4 regions of the Streptomyces sp. NPDC091416 genome follow, and region 1 is predicted to be linked to each of the others. Evidence: riboswitches for the same ligand, from Rfam matches in the RefSeq annotation. Region 1 holds a riboswitch; each other region holds the start of a gene.
The links. Region 1 has a riboswitch for cobalamin ahead of ACIQMX_RS11820 (ABC transporter substrate-binding protein). Riboswitches for the same ligand answer to the same signal wherever they lie in the genome.
Positions count from the first base shown of each region.

Region 2: it holds a riboswitch for cobalamin, as region 1 does, so the genes downstream of both, ACIQMX_RS01180 (ribonucleoside-diphosphate reductase subunit alpha) here and ACIQMX_RS11820 (ABC transporter substrate-binding protein) in region 1, are expected to answer to the same signal.
Region 3: it holds a riboswitch for cobalamin, as region 1 does, so the genes downstream of both, metE (5-methyltetrahydropteroyltriglutamate--homocysteine S-methyltransferase) here and ACIQMX_RS11820 (ABC transporter substrate-binding protein) in region 1, are expected to answer to the same signal.
Region 4: it holds a riboswitch for cobalamin, as region 1 does, so the genes downstream of both, ACIQMX_RS28070 (CbtB-domain containing protein) here and ACIQMX_RS11820 (ABC transporter substrate-binding protein) in region 1, are expected to answer to the same signal.

Region 1 covers NZ_JBIVTU010000003.1:258,958-264,461, reverse strand. The annotation lists gene ACIQMX_RS11830 (ABC transporter ATP-binding protein) at 1-39, opposite strand, end outside; gene ACIQMX_RS11825 (FecCD family ABC transporter permease) at 36-1,136, opposite strand; gene ACIQMX_RS11820 (ABC transporter substrate-binding protein) at 1,133-2,173, opposite strand; cobalamin riboswitch at 2,233-2,419, opposite strand; gene ACIQMX_RS11815 (acyl-CoA dehydrogenase) at 2,753-4,684, opposite strand; gene ACIQMX_RS11810 (hypothetical protein) at 4,851-5,504, shown strand, end outside.
Region 2 covers NZ_JBIVTU010000001.1:313,746-319,249, reverse strand. The annotation lists gene ACIQMX_RS01180 (ribonucleoside-diphosphate reductase subunit alpha) at 1-1,932, opposite strand, end outside; cobalamin riboswitch at 2,067-2,202, opposite strand; gene ACIQMX_RS01175 (GNAT family N-acetyltransferase) at 2,244-2,756, opposite strand; gene mctP (monocarboxylate uptake permease MctP) at 2,873-4,507, opposite strand; gene ACIQMX_RS01165 (DUF3311 domain-containing protein) at 4,504-4,758, opposite strand; gene ACIQMX_RS01160 (GntR family transcriptional regulator) at 5,005-5,504, opposite strand, start outside.
Region 3 covers NZ_JBIVTU010000024.1:21,177-26,680, forward strand. The annotation lists gene ACIQMX_RS39420 (DUF3592 domain-containing protein) at 1-129, opposite strand, end outside; gene cobF (precorrin-6A synthase (deacetylating)) at 807-1,598, opposite strand; gene metE (5-methyltetrahydropteroyltriglutamate--homocysteine S-methyltransferase) at 1,722-4,040, opposite strand; cobalamin riboswitch at 4,203-4,419, opposite strand; gene ACIQMX_RS39435 (hypothetical protein) at 4,939-5,463, opposite strand.
Region 4 covers NZ_JBIVTU010000010.1:172,536-178,039, reverse strand. The annotation lists gene ACIQMX_RS28090 (pirin family protein) at 162-1,127, opposite strand; gene ACIQMX_RS28085 (tetratricopeptide repeat protein) at 1,270-1,626, shown strand; gene ACIQMX_RS28080 (GNAT family N-acetyltransferase) at 1,699-2,208, shown strand; gene ACIQMX_RS28075 (CbtA family protein) at 2,278-3,045, opposite strand; gene ACIQMX_RS28070 (CbtB-domain containing protein) at 3,075-3,290, opposite strand; adenosylcobalamin (AdoCbl) riboswitch at 3,336-3,429, opposite strand; gene ACIQMX_RS28065 (histidine phosphatase family protein) at 3,554-4,147, shown strand; gene ACIQMX_RS28060 (glycoside hydrolase family 15 protein) at 4,208-5,504, opposite strand, start outside.

The DNA.
Region 1 (5,504 bases):
CCGGTCGGCCCGCAGGCCGCCGGGGACGGCCGGCCTCACGGGGTCCGCCGGGTGCGGTGCAGGACGAGCACGAAGGCGGGGACCCCGATGAGTGCGGTGACCACGCCCACCGGTACCTCCTGCGGATCGAGTACGGTCCGGGCGAGGGTGTCGACCCAGACCAGGAACACGGCCCCGGCGAGCGCGGTGACGGGCAGCAGCCTGCGGTGGCCGGAGCCGGTGAGTGCCCGGGCCGCGTGCGGCAGCACCAGCCCGACGAACCCGATGGCACCGGCCGAGCTCACGAGAGCGGCGGTCAGCAGCGCGGTCGTGCACAGCAGGACGATCCGGGTACGGCCGACGTGGACGCCGAGGGCGGCAGCCGCGTCCTGGCCGAAGGCGAAGGCGTCGAGCGTGCGGGCGTGGCCGAGGCAGATCAGCAGCGTCACGCCGAGCACGGACGAGCAGATCCACACATCGCTCCAGCCGACGCCGCCGAGCGAGCCCAGCAGCCAGAACAGCACGCCGCGGGTCTGCTCGGCGTCGGCGGCGGTCATCACGACGAAGGAGGTGAGCGCGGAGAAGAGCTGCATGGCCGCGACCCCGGACAGGACGACCCGGTCGGTGCTGCCGCCGAGGGTGTGGCTGAGCAGCATGACCAGGGCGAAGGAGCACAGGGCCCCGATGAACGCCCCGGCCGACAGGGAGACCGCTCCCCCGCCGACCCCGAGGACCACCACGACGACGGCACCGGTCGAGGCTCCGGAGGAGACCCCGAGGACGAACGGATCGGCGAGCGGATTGCGCAGCAGCGACTGCATGACGGTGCCGCAGACCGCGAGCCCCGCACCGCAGACGGCGGCGAGCAGCGTGCGCGGCATACGCAGGTTCCAGATGATGCCGTCGCGGATCGGACTGAGCCGCGACTCGCCCGCGCCGAGGTGGGAGGCGACCGCGGACCAGACGTCGGCGACGGAGATCCGGGCCGGGCCGATGGTGACGGCGACGGCGACGGACAGGGCGAGCAGCAGAAGGCCGGCGGCCCACAGGAACCCTTCCCGGAAGCCCCGGACGCCCCGGAAGTCCCGGCGACCGGGCCGGGCGACGTCCGCAGCACTGTCCTCGCGCGCCGCCGCGGCCCGTTCGGTGTCCGTCACCCCGCGAGCCCGAAGGTCCGCAGGCCGGCGGCCACGCGCTCCACGCCCTCGACGGTCCGGATGGTCGGGTTCATCGCCTGACCGCTGAGCAGCACATAGCGCTTGTGCCGGACGGCGTCCATGTTCTTCGTGACGGGGTCCGACTCCAGGAAGGCGATCTTCTTCGCGGCGCTCTCGGCGGTCTGCGACTTGCGGGTCAGATCGCCGATCACCAGCACGTCCGGGTTGCGGTCGGCGACCGTCTCCCAGCTGATCTGCGGCCATTCCTCATGGGTGTCGTCGAAGGCGTTCTTCGCGCCGAGTTCCCGGGTGATGATGCCGGGCGCACCGCAGCAGCCTGCCAGGTACGGGGCCTCGGAGTTGGCGAACCAGTACAGCAGCGAGGCCCCGGAGGCGTCGATGCCGCTCGTCGCCTTCCGTACCCGGGCGCGCAGTCGGGCGACGAGTGCCTCACCCCGTTCCGGAACGCCGAACACCTGGGCGAGATCACGCACTTCGGCGTAGACCCTGTCCATGGTCAGGGCGCCGGTGCGGACTCCGTCGCCGTCCTTGCTGTTGTCCTTGGCGGTGCAGTCGGCGGGCGAGACGTAGGTGGGGACGCCGAGTTCCTCGAACTGCTCGCGGGGGGCGACACCGCCCTTGGCGAGCGTCGACTCGAACGAGGCGCTGACGAAGTCGGGCTCCTGGTCCAGGACCTTCTCCGACGAGGGGCGGTTGTCGGAGATCCGCGGGACGCCCTCGTTGGCCTTCTCCAGGCCCTTCAGGACCGGATCGGTCCAGGTGGCCGTGGCGGCGAGCCGGTCGGCGAGACCGAGCGAGAGCAGGATCTCGGCCGATCCCTGGTCGACCGGCACGGCGCGCTCCGGTGCCGCTTCCACGGTGACGGTCCGTCCGCAGTTCTTCAGCGTGACCGGATAGCCGTCGGCGTCGGCGGACTCGGCGGTGGCGGTTTCCTTTCCGCCGCCGCAGGCCGTCAGCAGGATCAGGGCGGCGGTGAGCAGGGCGGCGGAGCGGGCGGGGCCGGCTATGGGCGGCACGGGACACCTCGGCGTCTCTGGGCCCATGCGCGGGGCCCGTACGGAGTTCCGCGGCCCGGAACCGGACCGCGGGTGCCAGCAGGTCTTCGGACTCGGGTTCATGCGGACGGGACGCCTTCCCGGGAAACCGTGGTCTCCCAGTGGCCGTGGCCCCGCCCGTCCCCCTCACCGCTGCGCGTCAGTTCCGGATTCGCACCGGATTCCCTGACCCCTATGTGGAGTTCGACTGGCTCCGGCACGCTACCACGAGCCTCTGCCCAGCTCAGCGGCGGTGCGGAGGGTGCGGCGGGCGGGGGGGGGGGGCCCCCCCCCCCCCCCCCCCCCGCCCCCGCGCGGCGGCCCCCCCCCCGCCCCCCCCCCGCCCCCCCGCCCCCCCCCGCCAATAGCCCCCGCGCCCCCGCGGCGGCGGCGCGCCCCCCCCCCCCCCCCGCCCCGCGCGGGGGGGGGGCGGGCGCGGGGGGGGGGGGGGGGGGGCCCCCCCCCGGGGGGGGGGGGGGGGGGGGGGGGGGGGGGGGGCCCCCCCCCCCCCCCCCGGCCCGCCGGACCGTCCGGGGCGGCCCCGCCGCGGCCCCTTCCCGGTCACGCGTTGTGGTGAACCGATTCGCCTCCAGGGGTGCGCGGGGAGGCCGCTTCCGGGGCCGCGGTGGGGTGCCAGGAGGCGCCGGGGTCGTCGTACGCGTCGGTGTAGCGGGCACTCGCGATGGGCCAGTCGGCCAGCAGTTCACCGGGCAGGGCGAAGGACGCGGCCAGTTCCGGCAGGTGGCCGCTCACGGTGGAGACGAGCTGTTCGGTGGCCTCGCTCAGTCCGTCGACCTGAGCGGGGGTCAGGTGGCCGGCCGCGAGCAGGTCCCCGCTGTTGCGTGCGACCCAGCGCAGCGCGAACAGCCGGGCCAGTTCGTCCAGCCGCGCGCGGGCCTCGCCGCCGGGCAGCGCCGCGAGCGCGTTCTCGTAGGCGTGGGCCGCCTGCCGGTACGCATGGGCCTCGACCCCCCGCAGCGCCGGCCCGGATGCCGCGTTCCAGCGCTCCAGCGGGTCGCCTTCCGCCGCCCCCGCCATCCCTGCGGCCGCCCGGGCGAACCAGATGTGCTCCACCTCGTCCAGGAGCCGGCCGAGGAATCGGAGGTCGGCGAGGTCGCCGCCGGCGGGAGCGGCGGCCGGTTCCTCCCGCGGGCGCCGTGACGCGTCGGCGAGCAGCCCGGCCGCCGCCCGGGCGTGAAGGGCCAGGTTGTCGCCCTCGGCGGTGATGGCGCCCTCGATCCCGGTGACGAGTTCGGTCATCCCGTTGTTCTCCAGGAGGCCCTGGGCTCCGCACCGCTCCCGGCATTCGACGATCACGGACCGGGCCTGCCAGGTGATCCACGCCTTGGCGATGTCCACAAGGCGCTCGTCCGTCTCCCGCTCCGCGGGCGGCCGGGCCGCCGCCTTCTCCCACCGGTCGAGCACGCGCCGGTGCAGCAGGCTCATCGCGAAGACGGTGGCCATGGCCTCGGCGAGCGGGCCGTGGTGGCTGCGGTGCGCCATCACCGGGACCGGCGGTGCCGAGCGGCCGCCCGAGACGAAGCGGTGGCCCCCGTAGCGGACGGCGACGGCCAGCGTGGTGCGGGCCGAGCCCACCGCGCTGGCGCTCATGCAGATCCGGCCGGTGGTGACCCGTCCGATCGAGGCGAGGAAGCGGCGCGTGCGTCCGTCGGTGCCGCTGCGGAACACCCCGTCCTCGCCGACCCGCCCCTGCGCACCGCCCAGCAGCGCCCCGCGGTCCACGAAGACCTGGTCGAACGAGGTCAGGCAGTGGTCGACCGGACTGCCCATCCGGGCGGGAAGCCGGCGCACCCGGATCCCGGGAAGCGCCCGGGACGCGTCCGTGAGCGGAGCCAGCAGCAGGAAGACTCCCCGGTCGCGGCCGTCGACGATCAGCCGGGCGGCGACCAGTCCCGACTTGGGGCCGCCGGCCGGACTGGTGTTGGGCATGAACTTCTGCGCGCCGGCGTGCGGGGTGTGCAGCACGAACCCGTCCCGTTCGGGGTCGTAGGTGGCGGTCGTCTCGATGGCGGTGGCGTCGTTGCCGTGCGCCACCTCCGTACAGAGGAAGGTGCCGACGCGCCGCAGCCCGAGGAAGTCCGACAGATCGCGGGGGCTGTCGGCGTCGTGGTCCAGGAGGCTGCCGAGGAAGAGGTTGTAGTGGATGCCCGCGACCGTGGCGAACGCCGGGTCCACCGGAGCGAGCCACTCGTGCAGTGCGGCCAGGGCGCGGGGGTCCGCGGCGGGGCGGGCGGCGCTGTCCAGTGCGTTGTTGAGCGTGCGCAGCCGTGCGTGGGCCAGGGCGAGGCGCTCGTCGGGCGTGGGGCCGGGAGGCGGCCAGAGCGGTCGCCGGAACGGCTCGGTGGCCACGAGCCTGCGCCAGAATCCGTGCTCGCTGCGGGCGTCCGGACCGAGGAGCACGGTGCTGAGCGGGCCGGCGACGAGACCGGTTCCGGCCTCCGAAGGTGGGGTGCTGTCGAAAATAGTGTTCATAAAACCGGGAACGATCAGGAAACGTTCAGGACACTCCACACGCCGGTGTGCGGGCCGTGCCCGGCCGGGCGGCGAGACCCGGTACGGCAGCGGCCGGGCGGCCGTCCGTCACCTGTATGCAGCAATCCGCCGCGCTGTACGGGCGCACAGGACATCCCCTTGGTTCATGGAACGGCACCCCGATCAGCCCGCGGCACAGGACGAACACGCCGAACTGGAAGCCCTGCGGGCCCGGGTGGCACAGCTGGAGGAAGCCCGCGCACCGGCCCGCTCACGGCTGCGTCCGCGTTCGTTCTTCGCGGTCCTGCTGATCCTGGTCGCGGCCGTGCTCACCCCGCTGAGCGTCCTGTCGAGCTGGGCGAGCGACGTCGCCGGCGACACGGACCGCTATGTGGACATGATGGAGCCGCTGGCCTCCGACCCCGATGTACAGGCGGCGGTGACCGCACGTGTCACCGACGCCGTGATGACCCATCTGGACATCGACGCGCTGCTGGCGGACGTCGCGCCCGCCGACCGGCCCGTGGTGGACAAGGCCCTCCGGAAGCTCGGTGACCCGCTCACCGCGGGCGTCACGAACTTCGTGCACGGCACCGTGGAGCGCTTCGTCACCAGTGACGCCTTCGCGCGGGTGTGGAGCGAACTCAACCGGCGCGCCCACGCCTCCGTCGTGAAGGCCCTGACCGGCGAGGGCGGTGGCGCGGTCGAGCTCACCGGGGACACCGTGACCCTGGACCTCGCCCCGGTCATCGACCGGGTGAAACAGCGCCTCGTGGACCGCGGTCTGACGGTCGCCGAGCGGATTCCCGAGATCCACACC
Region 2 (5,504 bases), on a different contig from region 1:
CTCACCGCTGAGCGTCTCGCGCTTGAACAGGTTGGAGACCTGCGGCTCGATGCACTCGTACACACCCGCGATCGAGGCGATCGTCGCCGTCGGCGCGATCGCCAGCAGCAGCGAGTTGCGCATCCCGGTCTTCGCCACCCGGGCCCGCAGCGCGTCCCAGCGCTCCGGCCAGTTCAGCTCGGTGTCGTAGTGGTCCGGGTGCAGCACACCGCGGGCGGCACGCGTCTCGGACCACGCCGGCAGCGGGCCCGAACGCTCCGCGAGGTCGCAGGACGCCTCGTACGCCGCGAGCATGATGCGCTCGGAGATCTTCGTCGACAGGGCGCGGGCCTCGGGCGAGTCGAAGGGCAGCCGCAACTGGAAGAAGACGTCCTGGAGGCCCATCGCGCCCAGGCCCACCGGCCGCCAGCGGGCGTTGGACCGGCCTGCCTGCTCGGTCGGGTAGAAGTTGATGTCCACGACCCGGTCGAGGAACGTCACGGCGGTACGGACGGTCGCGTCGAGGCGCTCCCAGTCGATCGCGCCGCCCTCGACGAAGGCGCCGAGGTTGACCGAGCCCAGGTTGCAGACGGCCGTCTCGCCGTCGTCGGTGACTTCAAGGATCTCGGTGCACAGGTTCGAGGAGTGCACGACCCGGCCCGGCTCGGCGGTCTGGTTCGCGGTCCGGTTGGAGGCGTCCTTGAACGTCATCCAGCCCTGGCCGGTCTGCGCGAGGGTCCGCATCATGCGGCCGTAGAGCTCACGAGCCTGCATGGTCCTGCGGGCCAGCCCCTTGGCCTCCGCCGCCCGGTAGGCGGCGTCGAACGCGTCGCCCCACAGGTCGACCAGCTCGGGCACGTCGGCCGGGGAGAACAGCGACCAGGTGCCGTCCGCGTCGACCCGGCGCATGAACTCGTCGGGGATCCAGTGCGCCAGGTTGAGGTTGTGCGTACGCCGCTGGTCCTCGCCCGTGTTGTCGCGCAGCTCCAGGAACTCCTCGATGTCCGCGTGCCACGTCTCCAGATAGACGGCGGCGGCGCCCTTGCGCCGGCCGCCCTGGTTCACCGCGGCGACCGAGGCGTCGAGCGTCTTCAGGAACGGCACGATGCCGTTGGAGTGCCCGTTGGTGCCGCGGATCAGCGAACCGCGGGCGCGGATGCGGGAGTACGAGAGGCCGATGCCGCCCGCGTGCTTAGAGAGGCGCGCCACCTGGTGGTAGCGGTCATAGATCGAGTCCAGCTCGTCCAGCGGGGAGTCCAGCAGGTAGCAGGAGGACATCTGCGGGTGCCGGGTGCCGGAGTTGAAGAGCGTGGGGGAGGAGGGCAGGTAGTCCAGCCGGCTCATCAGCCCGTACAGCGCGGCTACCTCGTCCAGAGCGCGCGCGGAGTTGTCCTCGGCCAGACCGGAGGCGACCCGCAGCATGAAGTGCTGCGGGGTCTCGATGACCTGGCGGGTGAGAGGGTGGCGCAGCAGGTAGCGGCTGTACAGGGTGCGCAGGCCGAAGTAGCCGAAGCGGTCGTCCGCGCCGTCGGCGAGCGACTGGGCGACGATCGCGTCCAGGGCGGCGGCGTGGAGGGTCACGAACTCGGCGGTGCGGTCGGCGATCAGGCCCTCGCGGTGACCGACGGCGACCGATGCGGAGAACGAGGTCGCGCCCTGCCCGGCCGCCTCGTCCGCGATGGTGCGGGTGAGGAGGCGGGCGGCGAGCCGGGAGTAGGCGGGGTCCTCGGAGATCAGGCCCGCGGCGGCCTCGGTGGCCAGCGAGCGCAGCTCGGCCTCGTCCGACCGGGCGTTGCGGCCGCGCAGTGCTGCGGCGGCGACGCGTCCGGGGTCGGTGTCGGGCAGGTCGGCGGTGAGGTCGGTCAGGGTCCGCAGCAGTGCGGTTCCCGGTCCGTCGCTCGTGCTTCCCGTTGATTCGGCCGCTGAAACCGGACCGGCTGGCGCGATGGTCACGCGGTGCTCTCCCTCGCTCGGCTCGGGGCCTCGGTGGAGCGGGGGGCGGCCGGGCGGAGCGCGCCAGGGCAGCGCTCCGTGCGGCGTCCACCGGCCCATCCACGAGGCCCGGACGTCTGGGCATCCGGATCGGACGAGCCGGATGCGCTGTCGGCAGGACCTCGGACTGGAGGTGCGCAAAAGGCACCGAACATACCGTTGCGGGACAGTTCCGGATTCGCACCGGATTTCCCTGCGGCGACAGCGAGCACGAGCATACATGTGGGGGCTGCCGGATGCGGCAGCCCCCACATGTTGTGTCGTGCCTGCGCTCACGCCGCAGGGCGAAGCTCCAGACGGAACGTCAGCAGCGTCAGACCGGCGACGGGGCTCCAGTCCCTCTCCGGTGTGCGGACGAAGCCGAGGCGCTGGTAGATCCGGTGGGCCCCGTGCATCGCCGGCTGCGTCGACAGGACGATCCCCGTGACCCCCGCGGTACCCCGTGCGCGGTCGATACAGGCCCGTACGAGCGCCTCCCCGGCTCCTGCGCCCCGGGCCTCGGGGGAGACCGCCAGGGTCCGGAATTCCGCCTCGTCCGCCGCGGCGATGTCGGCCCACGGGTTGCCCGGCGGGGCGTAGGTGACCCCGCCCAGGACATGGCCCCGCGCGTCGGCGGCCACCAGCACCTCGGCCTCGGCGGCCCGGCGGGGGACGTCGCGCAGCTGGACCAGGTACGGGTCGTCGGCGCCGAGGTCCAGGAGGCCGTCGCCGAGGTAGGCCCCGGCGGTGATCTCGCCGAGGAGTGCGTGTTCGGCGGGCTCGATCGGCCGGATCGTCATGTCCATGGGGGCAGTCTGCCGCACGGGCGGGCCGTGGCCGCAAGCGGATATCGGGGGTACGGGAACGGGCCGCCGCGCCCCTCCGGGGAGGAGTGCGGCGGCCCGCTCACGCATGCCGTCGGTCAGTGGCCGCCCGGAGCACCGGCGGTGGCCGGCGGCAGCTCGGTCTTCACGCCCGGGTCGCCCGCGTCCGCGGTGTAGTCGCCCGGGGAGGTCTCGTCGATGCCGGCGGGCGCCTTCACGGCGTTCAGGACGAACGTGAGGACGACGACGACCACGACGTTCAGCACGAAGGCCGTCAGACCGATGTAGCCGATCTCGCCGAGGCCGGGGATCTCCTTGGAGGACCCGCCGAAGTGCTTCTGGGTCGGGCTGGCGACCCCGTACGCGGCGAGGGTCCCGTACAGCATGCCGACCGCCCAGCCCGCGAGCAGCGCCCAGCGGTGGAACCACCGGGTGAACAGTCCGCCGACCAGGGCCGGCATCGTCTGGAGGATCCAGATCCCGCCGAGCAGCTGGAAGTTGATCGCGACCGTCTTGTCCATGGTGAGGACGAAGGCGAGCGCGCCGACCTTCACCAGCAGCGACACCAGCTTGGAGACCTTGGTCTCCTGCGCGGGGGTGGCGTCCGGCTTCAGGAAGTCCTTGTAGATGTTGCGGGTGAACAGGTTCGCCGCGGCGATCGACATGATCGCCGCCGGCACCAGGGCGCCGATGCCGATCGCGGCGAAGGCCACGCCCGCGAACCAGTCGGGGAACATGTTCTCGAACAGCTGCGGGATCGCCAGCTGGCCGTTGTCCACCTTGACGCCGGCGGCGATCGCCATGAAGCCGAGCAGCGCGAGCAGGCCCAGCATCAGCGAGTACAGCGGCAGGATCGTCGTGTTGCGGCGGATCACGTCACGGCTGCGGCTGGAGAGCGTCGCCGTGATCGAGTGCGGGTACATGAAGAGCGCCAGCGCCGAGCCGAGGGCCAGGGTGGCGTAACCCCACTGTCCCGCCTCGCCGGGGGCGAGTCCGGCCACCGGTTTCCCGGCCGCCTCGTTCTTCGCGGAGAACGCCTCGCCTGCCTTGGCGAAGATGTCGTCGAAGCCGCCGAGCTTGATCGGGATGTAGATGATCGCCACGGCGATGACCAGGTAGATGAGCCCGTCCTTGACGAACGCGATCAGCGCGGGAGCGCGCAGCCCGGAGGAGTACGTGTACGCGGCGAGCACCGCGAACGCGATCAGCAGCGGCAGGTCCTTGATGAACCAGTGCGTGTTCTCGCCGCCACCGACGCCCATCACGTCCAGCACCGCCTGGATGCCGACGAGTTGGAGAGCGATGTACGGCATCGTGGCGAGGATGCCGGTGACGGCGACCGCCAGCGAGAGCCCCTTGGAACCGAAGCGGCCGCGGACGAAGTCCGAGGTGGTGACGTAGCCGTGCTTGTGCGAGACCGACCACAGGCGCGGCAGGAACGTGAAGATCAGCGGATACACCAGGATGGTGTAGGGCACCGCGAAGAAGCCGGCCGCGCCCGCCGCGTAGATCGCCGCCGGGACGGCGACGAAGGTGTACGCCGTGTAGAGGTCGCCGCCGAGCAGGAACCAGGTGACCCAGGTGCCGAACGACCTTCCGCCCAGCCCCCATTCGTCGAGGCTGGCCTCGTTCTCGGCCTTGCGCCAGCGGGCGGCCATGAAGCCGATGACCGTGACGGCCAGGAAGAAGAAGATGAAGACGCCGAGTGCGACGCCGTTCACGCCGTCCTTCATGCTGACGCACCTCCCTTGCGGGCGCGCTGGTCACGCTGCCACAGCTTGTACGCGACCATCGTGAGCGCCGTCGAGATCAGCACCCAGAGCATCTGGTACCAGTAGAAGAACGGGATCCCGATGAAGGTCGGGTCGACCTTGGCGTACGAACTCACCCAGAGCATCGCCACGAACGGCGCGACGAGGCACAGGGCGATGACCACCCGCACGGGTGTGACGGTCGGTGGTTTTCCTTCGGGCTCTTCCGGCATGGCGGCGACTCCGTCCCCTCACTGATCACCTGTAATGCGCAGGAAATCTAGGCGAGGGTCCCGCCCACCGTCACCCCCTGTCCGCATTGCGGTCCGGCAACGGTCCTGAGGCGTATGCCAGATGGTCGAAATGACGCCATACGTCGGGGAGTTGGTGCAGACCAATAGCCGCCGCGGGGCGGGGCGGGGCAGCGGACAGCCCCCGTGGGAACACTTCCACGGGGGCTGTCCGGAGTGACGGCGTCCTCAGTCCAGCGGACGCTTCAGGCGGGCCACGAACTTGTAGCGGTCGCCCCGGTAGACCGAGCGGACCCATTCGACGGGCTCGCCCTGTCCGTCCAGTGAGTGCCGGGACAGCATCAGCATCGGCAGGCCCACGTCCGTGCCGAGCAGGCCGGCCTCGCGCGGGGTGGCGAGGGAGGTCTCGATGGTCTCCTCGGCTTCCGCCAGCCGCACGTCGTACACCTCGGCCAGGGCCGTGTACAGGGAGGTGTACTTGACCAGTGAACGCCGCAGCGCGGGAAAGCGTTTGGCCGAGAGGTGGGTGGTCTCGATCGCCATCGGCTCACCGCTCGCCAGGCGCAGCCGTTCGATCCGCAGTACGCGGCCGCCCGTGGTGATGTCGAGCAGTCCGGCCAGTGTGTCGTCGGCCGTCACATAACCGATGTCCAGGAGCTGGGACGTCGGTTCGAGTCCCTGGGCGCGCATGTCCTCGGTGTACGAGGTGAGCTGCAGGGCCTGCGAGA
Region 3 (5,504 bases), on a different contig from region 1:
CGAGCGCTGATGCTGGGCCTGGGGAATCAGTACCAGGGCCGACAGCGCGCCCAGGAGCAGCGCGAGACCCAGCCACACGAAGACTTCCGTACGGTGCCCGGCGCCTGCACGTGCCGTCTCGTCCACCATGTTCCCTACCTCCGTATGCCCAGCTCACGTACGGGGCAACAGTAGGCGGGGCTCCGGGGCGGGGTCACCGGCTGCTTGCGGCACCCATGAGCCGGCCCGGTTGCCGGACACCGGCAGGACGGGTGGCCCGAGCGACCCCGTGCCACCAGGCTTCGACCGATCCCGCCTCCCGCAGCTCTACGCCGGCAGGACGGGTGGCCCGAGCGACCCCGTTGCCACGGTCGTCCGTACAGCCGGCACCTCAACCCCGTCAGGCACTTCGCCAAGGTCCACCCTGGCAAGCCGAAGCCGGCACACGGTGAGGAGCATCGAACGGATCGACTTGGGGGAAGTGCCCTACGAGGTGGCGCAGAAGAGCATGGTTCGCCGGATCGCCGAGCGGAAGCAGGATCGTGCCGGGAATCGACTGTTCCTTCTGACCCATCCTCCTGTGATCATTTACACGGCGCGAACACCCGCCGGCCAGCTCCCGTCGGCGATGTCGCCGATCAGCCTCGTCGAGGTCGGCCGAGGCGGTCACGCCACCTGCCACGGACCGGGCCGACTCATCGGCCACCTCGTACTGAACGCACGTGAGCCCGGGCCGCGCGACGCGCCCGCTTCCAGGTGCCGGTCCGCTTCACCCCTTCCCGTCCGGCGCCGCCGGACGGGAAGTGAGGTGGTGTCGGGCGTCTGGATCAGCCCTCGGCGCCGTCGGTGTTGATCCTCAGCAGATAGGTATCCATGATCCACCCGTGCTCGGCCCGCGCCTCGGCTCGCATCCGGCGAATGCGGCCGGAGACCTCGTCGAGCGGTCCGGAGACCAGGATCTCGTCAGGCGTGCCGATATAGGCGCCCCAGTAGATCCATATGCCGCTGCCGGCCAGGTGCCGGAAGCTTTCGCGCGCGTCGAGCATGACGACGATGTCGCCGTCGTCGTTCGGGAAGGTCTCGGAGAGCCGTCGGCCCGGGGTGATGTGGACCGGCCCGCCGATCCGGTTCAGGCTGATGCGGTGTCGGGCCGCCAGGGCGGAGACGCTGCTGATCCCGGGAATCACCTCGTACGAGAACGCCACCTCCTCGCGGGCTCGGATGCCGTCGAGGATGGCGATGGTGCTGTCGTACAGCGAGGGGTCACCCCAGACCAGGAACGCACCGCACTGCCCCGGGGTCAGCTCATCGCGGATCAGCTCCTCGCAGACGTCGGCACGCCGACGACGCCAGTCGTGAACCGCGTCGGTGTACCCCGCGAACTGGTTCTGGGAACGGTCGCGCCAGGGATCGTCGGCCTCTACTACGCGATACGGCCTCCGTACGTGCTCGTCGAGGATGTCCCGTCGCAACCGGGTGAGGGAGTCCTTTTGGTTGCCCTTGCCCAGAACGAAGAAGACATCCGCTCTTCGCATGGCCTTGACGGCGGCCAACGTCAGATGGTCGGGGTCACCGGTTCCGATGCCGATGACCTGAAGATGCCGGAGCTCGGTACTCATCTGGGGGCATTCCTCCCACGGACGTCCTGGCATTCAGCAAGCCAGAGGTATGTCCAAGCCACCCGTGCTCGCTGCGCTGTGGCCGGGGCGCCTGTCGGCGCCCCGGCCTTCGGAGCCTTCCGGTCAGGAGGTGGGCAGTTCGCCTCGGACCGTGCGGGCCGCTGTCACGAGGTTCTCCAGGGACGCCTGGGTCTCGGGCCAGCCGCGGGTCTTGAGCCCGCAGTCCGGGTTCACCCACAGCCGCTCCGCCGGGATGGCCCTCAGTCCCTTGCGGAGCAGGGCGGCCGCCTCCTCGCCGCTCGGCACCCGGGGAGAGTGGATGTCGTACACGCCGGGCCCCGCCTCGCGCGGGTAGCCGTGCTCCGCCAGTTCGCGGGCGACCTGCATGTGGGAGCGGGCGGCCTCGAGGCTGATGACGTCGGCGTCGAGGTCGTCGATGGCCTGGACGATGTCGCCGAATTCGGCATAGCACATGTGGGTGTGGATCTGGGTGTCCGGCCGTACGCCGCTGGTGGTGAGGCGGAACGCCTCCGTCGCCCAGGCCAGATAGGCCGGATGGCCGTCGGCGCGCAGGGGCAGGGTCTCGCGCAGAGCGGGCTCGTCGACCTGGATGACCGAGGTGCCGGCGGACTCCAGGTCGTTCACCTCGTCCCGCAGGGCGAGGGCTACCTGCCGGGCGGTGTCGCCGAGCGGCTGGTCGTCGCGGACGAAGGACCAGGCGAGCATGGTGACCGGTCCGGTGAGCATGCCCTTGACGGGCCGGTCGGTGAGGGACTGGGCATACGTCGTCCAGCGCACCGTCATCGGCTCGGGGCGGGAGATGTCGCCGGCCAGGACCGGCGGGCGGACGTAACGGGTGCCGTATGACTGCACCCAGCCGTGCTGCGTGGCGAGGTACCCCGTCAGCTGCTCCGCGAAGTACTGGACCATGTCGTTGCGTTCGGGCTCACCGTGCACCAGGACGTCCAGGCCGGTCTTCTCCTGGAAGGCGATCACCTCCTGGGTCTCGGCTTCGATGCGCTCCTCGTACCCGGCCGAGTCGATCCTGCCCGCGCGCAGGTCGGCGCGCGCGGTGCGGAGTTCATCGGTCTGCGGGAACGAACCGATGGTGGTCGTCGGCAGCAGGGGAAGCCCGAGGTGCGCCCGCTGGGCGGCGGCCCGCTCCCCGTACGGCTGGGAGCGGCGACCGTCGGCGTCGGTGATGGCGTCGGCCCTGGCCCGTACGGCCGGGTCGCGGGTGATGGGAGAGTCGGAGCGGGAGGCGAGGTCGGCGCGGTTGGCAGCGATCTCGGCGGTCACCGCGCCGGTGCCCTGGGCCAGCCCCTTGGCCAGCGTGACGATCTCGGCGGTCTTCTGCCGGGCGAAGGCCAGCCAACGCAGGACCTGCGGCTCAATGTCCCGTTCGGCGGCGGTGTCGAGGGGGACGTGCAGCAGGGAGCAGGAAGCGGCCACATCGACCCGGTCGGCGAGGCCGAGGAGCGTGGCCAGGGTTGCCAGGGACTTCTCGTAGTCGTTGATCCAGACGTTGCGTCCGTTGACGACGCCGGCGACGAGCCGCTTGCCAGGGAGCCCGCCGGCAGCGGCGAGGTCTTCGAGGTTGGCCGCCGCCGCGTCGGTGAAGTCCAGCGCCAGGCCCTCGACCGGCGCCTTGGCCAGGACGGTGAGAGCCTCGCCCAGCCGGTCGAAGTAGGACGCGACGAGCAGCTTGGGCCGGTCCGTGAGGGCGCCGAGGTGCCGGTAGGTGCGGGCGGCGGCGTTCAGCTCGGCCGAGGTGCGGTCCTGGACCAGGGCGGGCTCGTCGAGCTGAACCCACTCGGCGCCGGCGGCTCGGAGATCCGCGAGGACCTCCGCGTAGACCGGAAGGAGCCGGTCGAGCAGGGTGAGCGGTTCGAAGCCGGCCGGCACCCCGGGGGCGGGCTTGGCGAGCAGGAGATAGGTGACCGGGCCGACGAGCACGGGCCGGGCCCTGTGTCCGAGCGCGAGGGCTTCCTTGAACTCGGTGACCTGCTTGGTGGAGTCCGCGTTGAACACGGTGTCGGGGCCGAGCTCGGGCACGAGGTAGTGGTAGTTGGTGTCGAACCACTTGGTCATCTCCAGCGGGGCGACGTCCTGCGTGCCGCGCGCCATCGCGAAGTAGCCGTCGAGCGCGTCGGCATGGACGGCCTCACGGTGCCGCTGCGGGACGGCGCCGACCATGACACTGGTGTCCAGGACGTGGTCGTAGTAGGAGAAGTCTCCGGTGGGGAGCTCGTGGACGCCGATGTCCGCCAATTCCTGCCAGTTGGACCGCCGCAGCTCGGCTGCTGTCTGCCGGAGGACGTCGGCGGTGATCCGGCCCTTCCAGTAGCCCTCGGTGGCTTTCTTCAGCTCCCGGTTCGGACCCTGCCGGGGGTAGCCGAACACGGTGGCTCGTGCTGCCGCGGATGCGGGCTGCGCTGTCACGGAAATCTCCTTCGCGAGACGACTCCTTGAGATCCCGGAGACAGGACACGGGCGCGAAGGGATGACGAACCAGACGGAACACGTGCACGCCCTGGGCGTGAGGCTCTGTCTGGTATGTACGCCGACCCGCCCACGAGGTCACCGGGATATCCGTACGCGAGTGGTCACGTACGGGCAACGGGCAGGTCTTCGGACTTGCGGGCGCGCCTGCCGGGGCAGACTCCTACTGGCCGTCGCTTCCCAGATCCGACCGGATCCAGTGCTCATGACGGCGATCGTTCCCGCTTACCGCTGCGGGGCAGTCCCGGATTCCCACCGGGTTCCCTCTTGCGACGCGTCTGCCTGGCGGGCAGGGCGAACCAGCTGCACCGGCCACCATAGAGGGTCGAGGGTTGTTCGGACGTCGCTATCCAGATCCCGGGATGTGACGGGAGCGGGATCCGCCTACACACCTGCCGAGGACGTCGCCCTGGACGCCGTACTGAACGCGGCTCGCAGCGAGCACCTCTCGAACCCGGTGGAGACCGTGCCTCCGTCCGGCAAATCGACCGCCCACGTCGTGCGCCAGACTCAACGCAGCCGGCCCGAGAAGCAGGATGCGGTTGCCATCGACCCATTGAAGATTTCTTGCCAGTTGATGCGCGGTGGAACCTCAAGACGATGTGCCGCCCAGCCGCGGCAGTGCATCCTCTAGGGATTCGATACTCAACAGTCATCCCCCGTTTAAGGTTCTTGTGTTCTATCCGCTCTCACACGTTCTCATGGCTTCGTACACCGAGAGGGTGTGGAGTTGCCTTCTGCGCAACTCCACACCCTCATCCATACTTCTTGACCAGCGATGCAGGCTACGAAAGTGCATCGCGGCCTGACCTCTATCTTTCGCTATGAAAGACAGAGGCTAGCGGTAGGCTTCAAAAAATGGGCGCTCGACTTTTCTCGAAATCGAGAAAGGGCGGAACTCTGGATCCTTGAGGATTCGGCAGATGAATTCCGAGGTTGAAATCTCATCGAACTGATGCCAATCGTCGAGAGGTGAGGTTCTGGCAACGATGGGCCACTTCTCGGGGCTTGACGAGGCATTTGCGAGCCAGAAGTACTGCGCTTCTGTCATCGAATTACCCCAGAGGATGAGGCCAATCTCTCCGTGAAACACCTCGTACGGGTCGAACGGACCGGAAAGGGGCGTCTTATCCGCGCACTCTCTCATTGAGTTCCATCTCCCGAGCATCCCCTCCGGATCTGCTCCGTTCACAGGCAGCACTTTCAGGTACCCGCTGAAGGCGCCGTGACCGAAAAGTTCGCTGATTTCTTTGAAGTCGACCGGGAGGGATATTTCGAACTTACGCTCGACCTCATTCCAGTCGATCTCCTGCGGCTCGGATTGCCAACCGGTGATGGAGAGGAGTTCGTCGACCCTTTCCATGTTGACCTCATTCCTGATGCTAGTTGTCGCTACTGAGATGG
Region 4 (5,504 bases), on a different contig from region 1:
CATCCTTCCTGGCATACGCGGAAACACGCTGGCACAGATGAGATAGCCCCGCCCAGCAGCGAGCTCCGTCCAGAGCGGTCTCGACCTGCTTGCACGCCTACCCCCACACGGCTCACCCCCAGAAAAGGAAGCCGCACTCCGCGCAAACGATGATCCGCAGCTCAGCGCACACGCCCACGCGGCTTCAGAGGCACGCCGGGCAGCGCCGGAGCGGGAATCGGCGCACCGTCGTAGCCCCGCACGGCGCCGAACCGGTCACCGCTCATCCAGTCCTCGCGGGCCCGCGCGATGTCCTCCTGGCTCCTGCCCACGAAGTTCCACCACATGACGATCTCCTCCTCGAAGGGCTCACCGCCCAGGAGCATCAGCCCCGCGTCGGACTCCGCACGCAGAGGGAGCTCGGTGCGGCCGCAGCCGAGGTAGAGCATCGAGCCGGGCAGCACGGGGACGCCGTCGACCTCCGCCTCGCTGGACATCGACAGGACGGCGTACTCGAAGTCGGGGTCCAGCGGGAGGCGGGCCTCGGCTCCGCTGCTCAGGGCGAGGTCGGCGCCGACGATCGGGGTGTACGCCGTCCCGGGCGAGGTGGCGCCGTCGAGGCTGCCGAGGATCACGGTGGCCGTGAGGCCGGGGGCGGTGACGGCCGGCAGGTCCTTGTGGTGCTGGAAGTGCGGCTCGACGGTGCGGTGGGCATCGGGCAGAGCGACCCAGAGCTGCGCTCCGTGCAGCAGCGCGGCGTGCGGCCGGGGGCTCTCCTCGGAGTGGCTGATCGCGCGGCCCGACGTCATCAGGCCGAGCTCGCGCGGGCGGATCGTCTCCAGGCTGCCCAGACTGTCGCGGTGCAGGACCTCGCCCTCGTGCAGCCAGCTGACCGTCTGCAGACCCATGTGGGGGTGCGGTGGCACCTGCATCCCGGGTTCGTCCGCGATGTCGTCGGGGCCGTAGTGGTCGACGAACGCCCAGGCGCCGACCATGCGGCGGCCCAGATTGGGCAGCAGTCTGCGGACCTCGGTGGACTCGCCGAGCCGGACGTGGCGCGGGGTGAGAAGTTCGCGTACGGGTTCGGCGACGACGAAACCCCGCCCTCCACAGACGGAGAGTGCGGCCTGGCGATCGAGATTGCTCATGGCGGCCAACCTATTCCCGTCCGGCTCCGGGCGGGTGGCACCCACGCCGAATATTTAGTGGAATGTTAAACCACCTATCGGTGTTGTGGCGGGTGGATACGCACGGGAGCGGCCCGGCGGCACCCTCGACCGAGGAGGTCACATGAGCGACACCTACTACGAGTTCGGGACCGCGGCCGAGCGCTGGGAGCGCGCTCAGTTCTTCTTCGACGCGAAGGAGTACACGATCGCGGCCAGGATCCTGGGCGGACTCGTCGAGGAGGTGCCGGAGCAGGTCGCGGCGCGGCTGCTGCTGGCGCGGGCCTACTACCACTCGGCGCGCCTCGTCCGGGCCGAGACGGAGCTGCGTACGGTGCTGGAACTCGACCCGGTCGAGCAGTACGCGCGGCTGATGCTCGGCCGCACGCTGGAGCGTCAGGGCCGGCAGGCCGAGGCGGACACGCAGCTGCGGATGGCGGCCGCGCTGTCCGGGGAATTCACCCCGGCCGGTGGCTCCTGACCGCCGGGCGCTCCGGGCCGCACCCGGATATGCGGGTGCGGCCCGGCCGCACCGCGTGATACCCCACAGAGCATGACCCCACTCGACACGCCGCGGCTGATCCTCTCCCCGATGACCGTTGCCGACGCCGAGCGGGTGGCGGCGGGAGAACCGGCCGACGGTGCTCGCTGGGCTCCCGACTATCCTCTGCCGGGCGAGATGCGGGCGGCGCAGCGGTTCCTGGAGACCTGTGCCGGGACCGGCGACCCGACTCCCTACGGTTCGTACGACGTACGGCGCCGCGAGGACGGTGTGCTGATCGGCGGAGCCGGGTTCCACGGAGCGCCCGACGAGAAGGGGCACGTGACGATCGGCTACGGCATCGTGCCGTCCGCGCGGGGCATGGGGTACGCCACCGAGGCGCTCCGCGCGCTCCTGCGGTTCACCCGCGACCAGGGCATCGCGTCCGTGCACGGGGACGCCGACCTCGACAACATCGCCTCCCAGAACGTCATGACCGCGGCAGGCATGCGCCTCGTGAAGGAGGACGCGCTGCTGAGGTACTACCGGATCGACTGGGACGGTCCCGCCGCGCAGGCGTGAGCCGCCGTCCCTGCGCGGCAGGGCCCGCCGGGGAGGCCTGATCTCCCCCGGCGGGCCCTGCCGGACCACTCAGCCGACCGTGACCGGCCGTTTCGCGCTCCCGCCCGTGACCGCCTCCGGTCCCGGCGTGAGCAGCCGTTCGGTGAGGTAGCCGAAAACGAGCCCGAAGGTCGTCCACAGCGTGGCCTGCACCGCGAGCGTGGCCAGCCTGAACTCCCACAGCAGGGAAGCCGGGAAGTCCTTGCCGACCTCGTTGAAGGAGGGCAGGAAGGCATAGGCGAGGCCGATGACCAGCACATAGCCGGCAGCGGCGGCGATGGTGGCGTTCCAGTTGCCCAGGCGCGGAGCGAGCCGTCTGCCGAGGATCACGGCGGCTACCGCCAGCAGCACGCTGAGCGCGACCATCAGGAAGAACAGCGTGGTGCGTTCGCCGATGGTGTCGGGGTTGCCGACGGCCGGCGGATTCGCCGGGTACTTCAGGAACGGAACGATGTACACGGTCAGCAGGGCGGCTCCCGCGATCAGCGCGGCAGTGGCTCTGGGGCCGAAGCGGCCCAGCCGGCCGAGTGCGTAACAGAAGACCAGTGCGGCGATGCCGCCGACGGCGACGCCGAAGACGAGCACACCGGTGGCGAGGCCGCCGGTGGCCTGCATGCCCCGGCTGACGAGTTCCTCGCCGCCGTGGTCGTGACTGTGACTGTGCGCCTCTTCGAGGGCGATGGCCGCGTCGACGCGCGACTCGCCGAGGAAGTACGCCACCGCAAGCGCGAACGCACCGGCGACGAGGCCGGCCAGCATGCCGCGGACCAGCAGAGCTCTGACAGATATGGAGTTCATGAGGGATTCCCCTGGATCAGCCGGATGGATCAGTGGCAGGGGAAACCGAGAAGGTGACGGCCGTCGTGGACCCACTCGTGCACGCCTTCGCCCGAGATGAGCGCGGTGGCGCCCTGCTCGGCGCCGACGAAGTAGAGCAGGATCAGCATGACGACGCCGAAGAAGACCGCCCAAGGGGCGAGTGCCTTCAGCGAGATGGGGGTGATGGCGGGTGTGACCGTGGCGGGGGCAGCACTCTGTGCCATGGCAGAACCTCCTGAGGGAACACGCGTCCCGATCGTGGTGCCTGAGACGAGGGTGCTGGGTCTGACTTCCCGTACGGGTACGGGTTCACAGTGGCGCGACCGTGCCGGATTCTCACCGGACTTCCGTCACACCCTCGTCGTGTCGTCGCGACCATACCGCTTGGGCGTGACGGCCGCCATGGTGCCCGCGGGCGGGCCGCAGGGCCCTGGATGCCATGGTGTGCTTGGCCTCGGGGCCACTGTTCAGGGAGTTGAGGGCGGGTATGACGGTACGGGTGATGTTGATCTCACCGGGGATGAACGGGGCGCTGCGCGAGGCCCGGTTCGCCGGTGACGCACCCCTGGACGGCTCCGGACTCCGGCCGGCCCGGGCTGCTGCCGCCGCCGGCTCGGTCCCGGCCGCGGACCAGTGGGTGCGAGGACCGTCCCTCCGCTGCAACGGCACCGCAAAGGCACTGGGGCTGCGGACGGAGACCGAACATGCCCTGCGTGACTGGGAGATGGGCCGCTGGTCGGGTGCGCGGCTGTCCGATGTGAGCGCGGACGAGCCGGACGGCGTGGCGGCCTGGCTCGCGGACCCGGAAGCCGCTCCGCACGGGGGCGAGTCGCTGCTGGAACTCTGCGGCCGTGTGGGCGCGTGGCTCGACTCCCTGCCCGGGGACGGCCCGGGCCGGGTCCTGGGCGTGGTCGAGCCTGCCGTGATCCGGGCCGCGGTCGTCCGCGCTCTGGCCCTCCCGCCACCGGCGTTCTGGCGACTGGACGTGGCACCACTGACGGTGACGGAGCTCAGCGGCAGGTCGGGGCGGTGGAACCTGCGCTGCGGCCGTCCGCTCGTACCGGAGGCGGGGATGCGGTGACGGTGGCCCGGAAGCGCCGGTCACCGCGCCGGCGGGGACGGATACTCCCCGCGTGGGACTTCACGCCCTTCCCCGCCGGCCCCCGCGCGCCGCGTTGAGCCTCGCGTCCAGCGTGATGGCGGCGTCGATCAGGGCGAGGTGGGTGAACGCCTGCGGGAAGTTACCGAGTTGACGCCCCGTCAGGGCGATCTCCTCGGAGTACAGGCCGAGATGGTTGGCGTAGGTGAGCATCTTCTCCAGGACCAGCCGGGCCTGGTCGGTGCGTCCGGCCCGCGCCAGGGCGTCGACGTACATGAACGTGCACAGGGAGAACGTTCCCTCCGACCCGCTCAGCCCGTCGGGCGAGGCCTCGGGGTTGTAGCGGTAGACGAGGCTGTCGCTGACCAGTTCGTGTTCCATCGCGTCCAGCGTGGTCCGCCACATCGGATCGTCCGGCGTGATGAAGCCGACGGTCGGCATGCGCAGCAGGGACGAGTCGAGCACGTCGTCGCCGTAGTGCTGGACGAAGGCCTTCTTCGCCGGGTCCCAGCCCCGGTTGAGCACCTGCTGGTAGATGGTGTCACGGGCGTCCACCCAGCGGCCGCGGGCCGCCGGACGGCCGTCGTCGGTGGCGATACGGACGGCGCGGTCGAAGGCCACCCAGGACATCACTCGGCCGTAGGTGAAGTCCTTCCTGCCGCCGCGGGTCTCCCACAGGCCTTCACCGGGCTGGTCCCAGTGATCGACCAGCCAGTCGAGAAGGGTGTGCAGCGCGGCCCAGCCCCGCGTGTCGAGGTGCATGCCGTGCTGATGCGCGAAGTAGATGCTGTCGAGCGCCTCACCGTAGATGTCCAGTTGCAGCTGGCTCGCCGCTCCGTTGCCGATGCGGACCGGGGCGGAGCCGGCGTAGCCCTCCCAGTGCTCCAGGCTCTCCTCGACCAGATCGGAGGAGCCGTCGACGCGGTACATGATGTTCAGGGGCCCGGTGCCGCCCTCGTGACCGGCCTCTTCCTTCACGCGGTCGTGCAGCCAGCTGATGAACGACCTGGCCTCTTCCCTGAACCCCAGGCCCAGCAACGCGTACACCGAGAACGACGCGTCACGGATCCAGGTGAACCGGTAGTCCCAGTTGCGTTCTCCGCCCAGTTGCTCGGGCAGGCCCGCCGTGGGGGCTGCCACCAGGGCGCCGGTGGGGGCGTACGTCATGAGTTTCAGCGTCACGGCCGAGCGTTCCACCGCCTCCCGCCACCGGCCCGCATAAGTCGACTGGCCCAGCCAGGAGCGCCAGAACTGGACGGTCTCGTCGAAGAGTTGCTCGAACTCCGCCACGGAGACCTCGTGCGGCGGCCCGTCCGGGGACGACTCCATGACCAGGCCG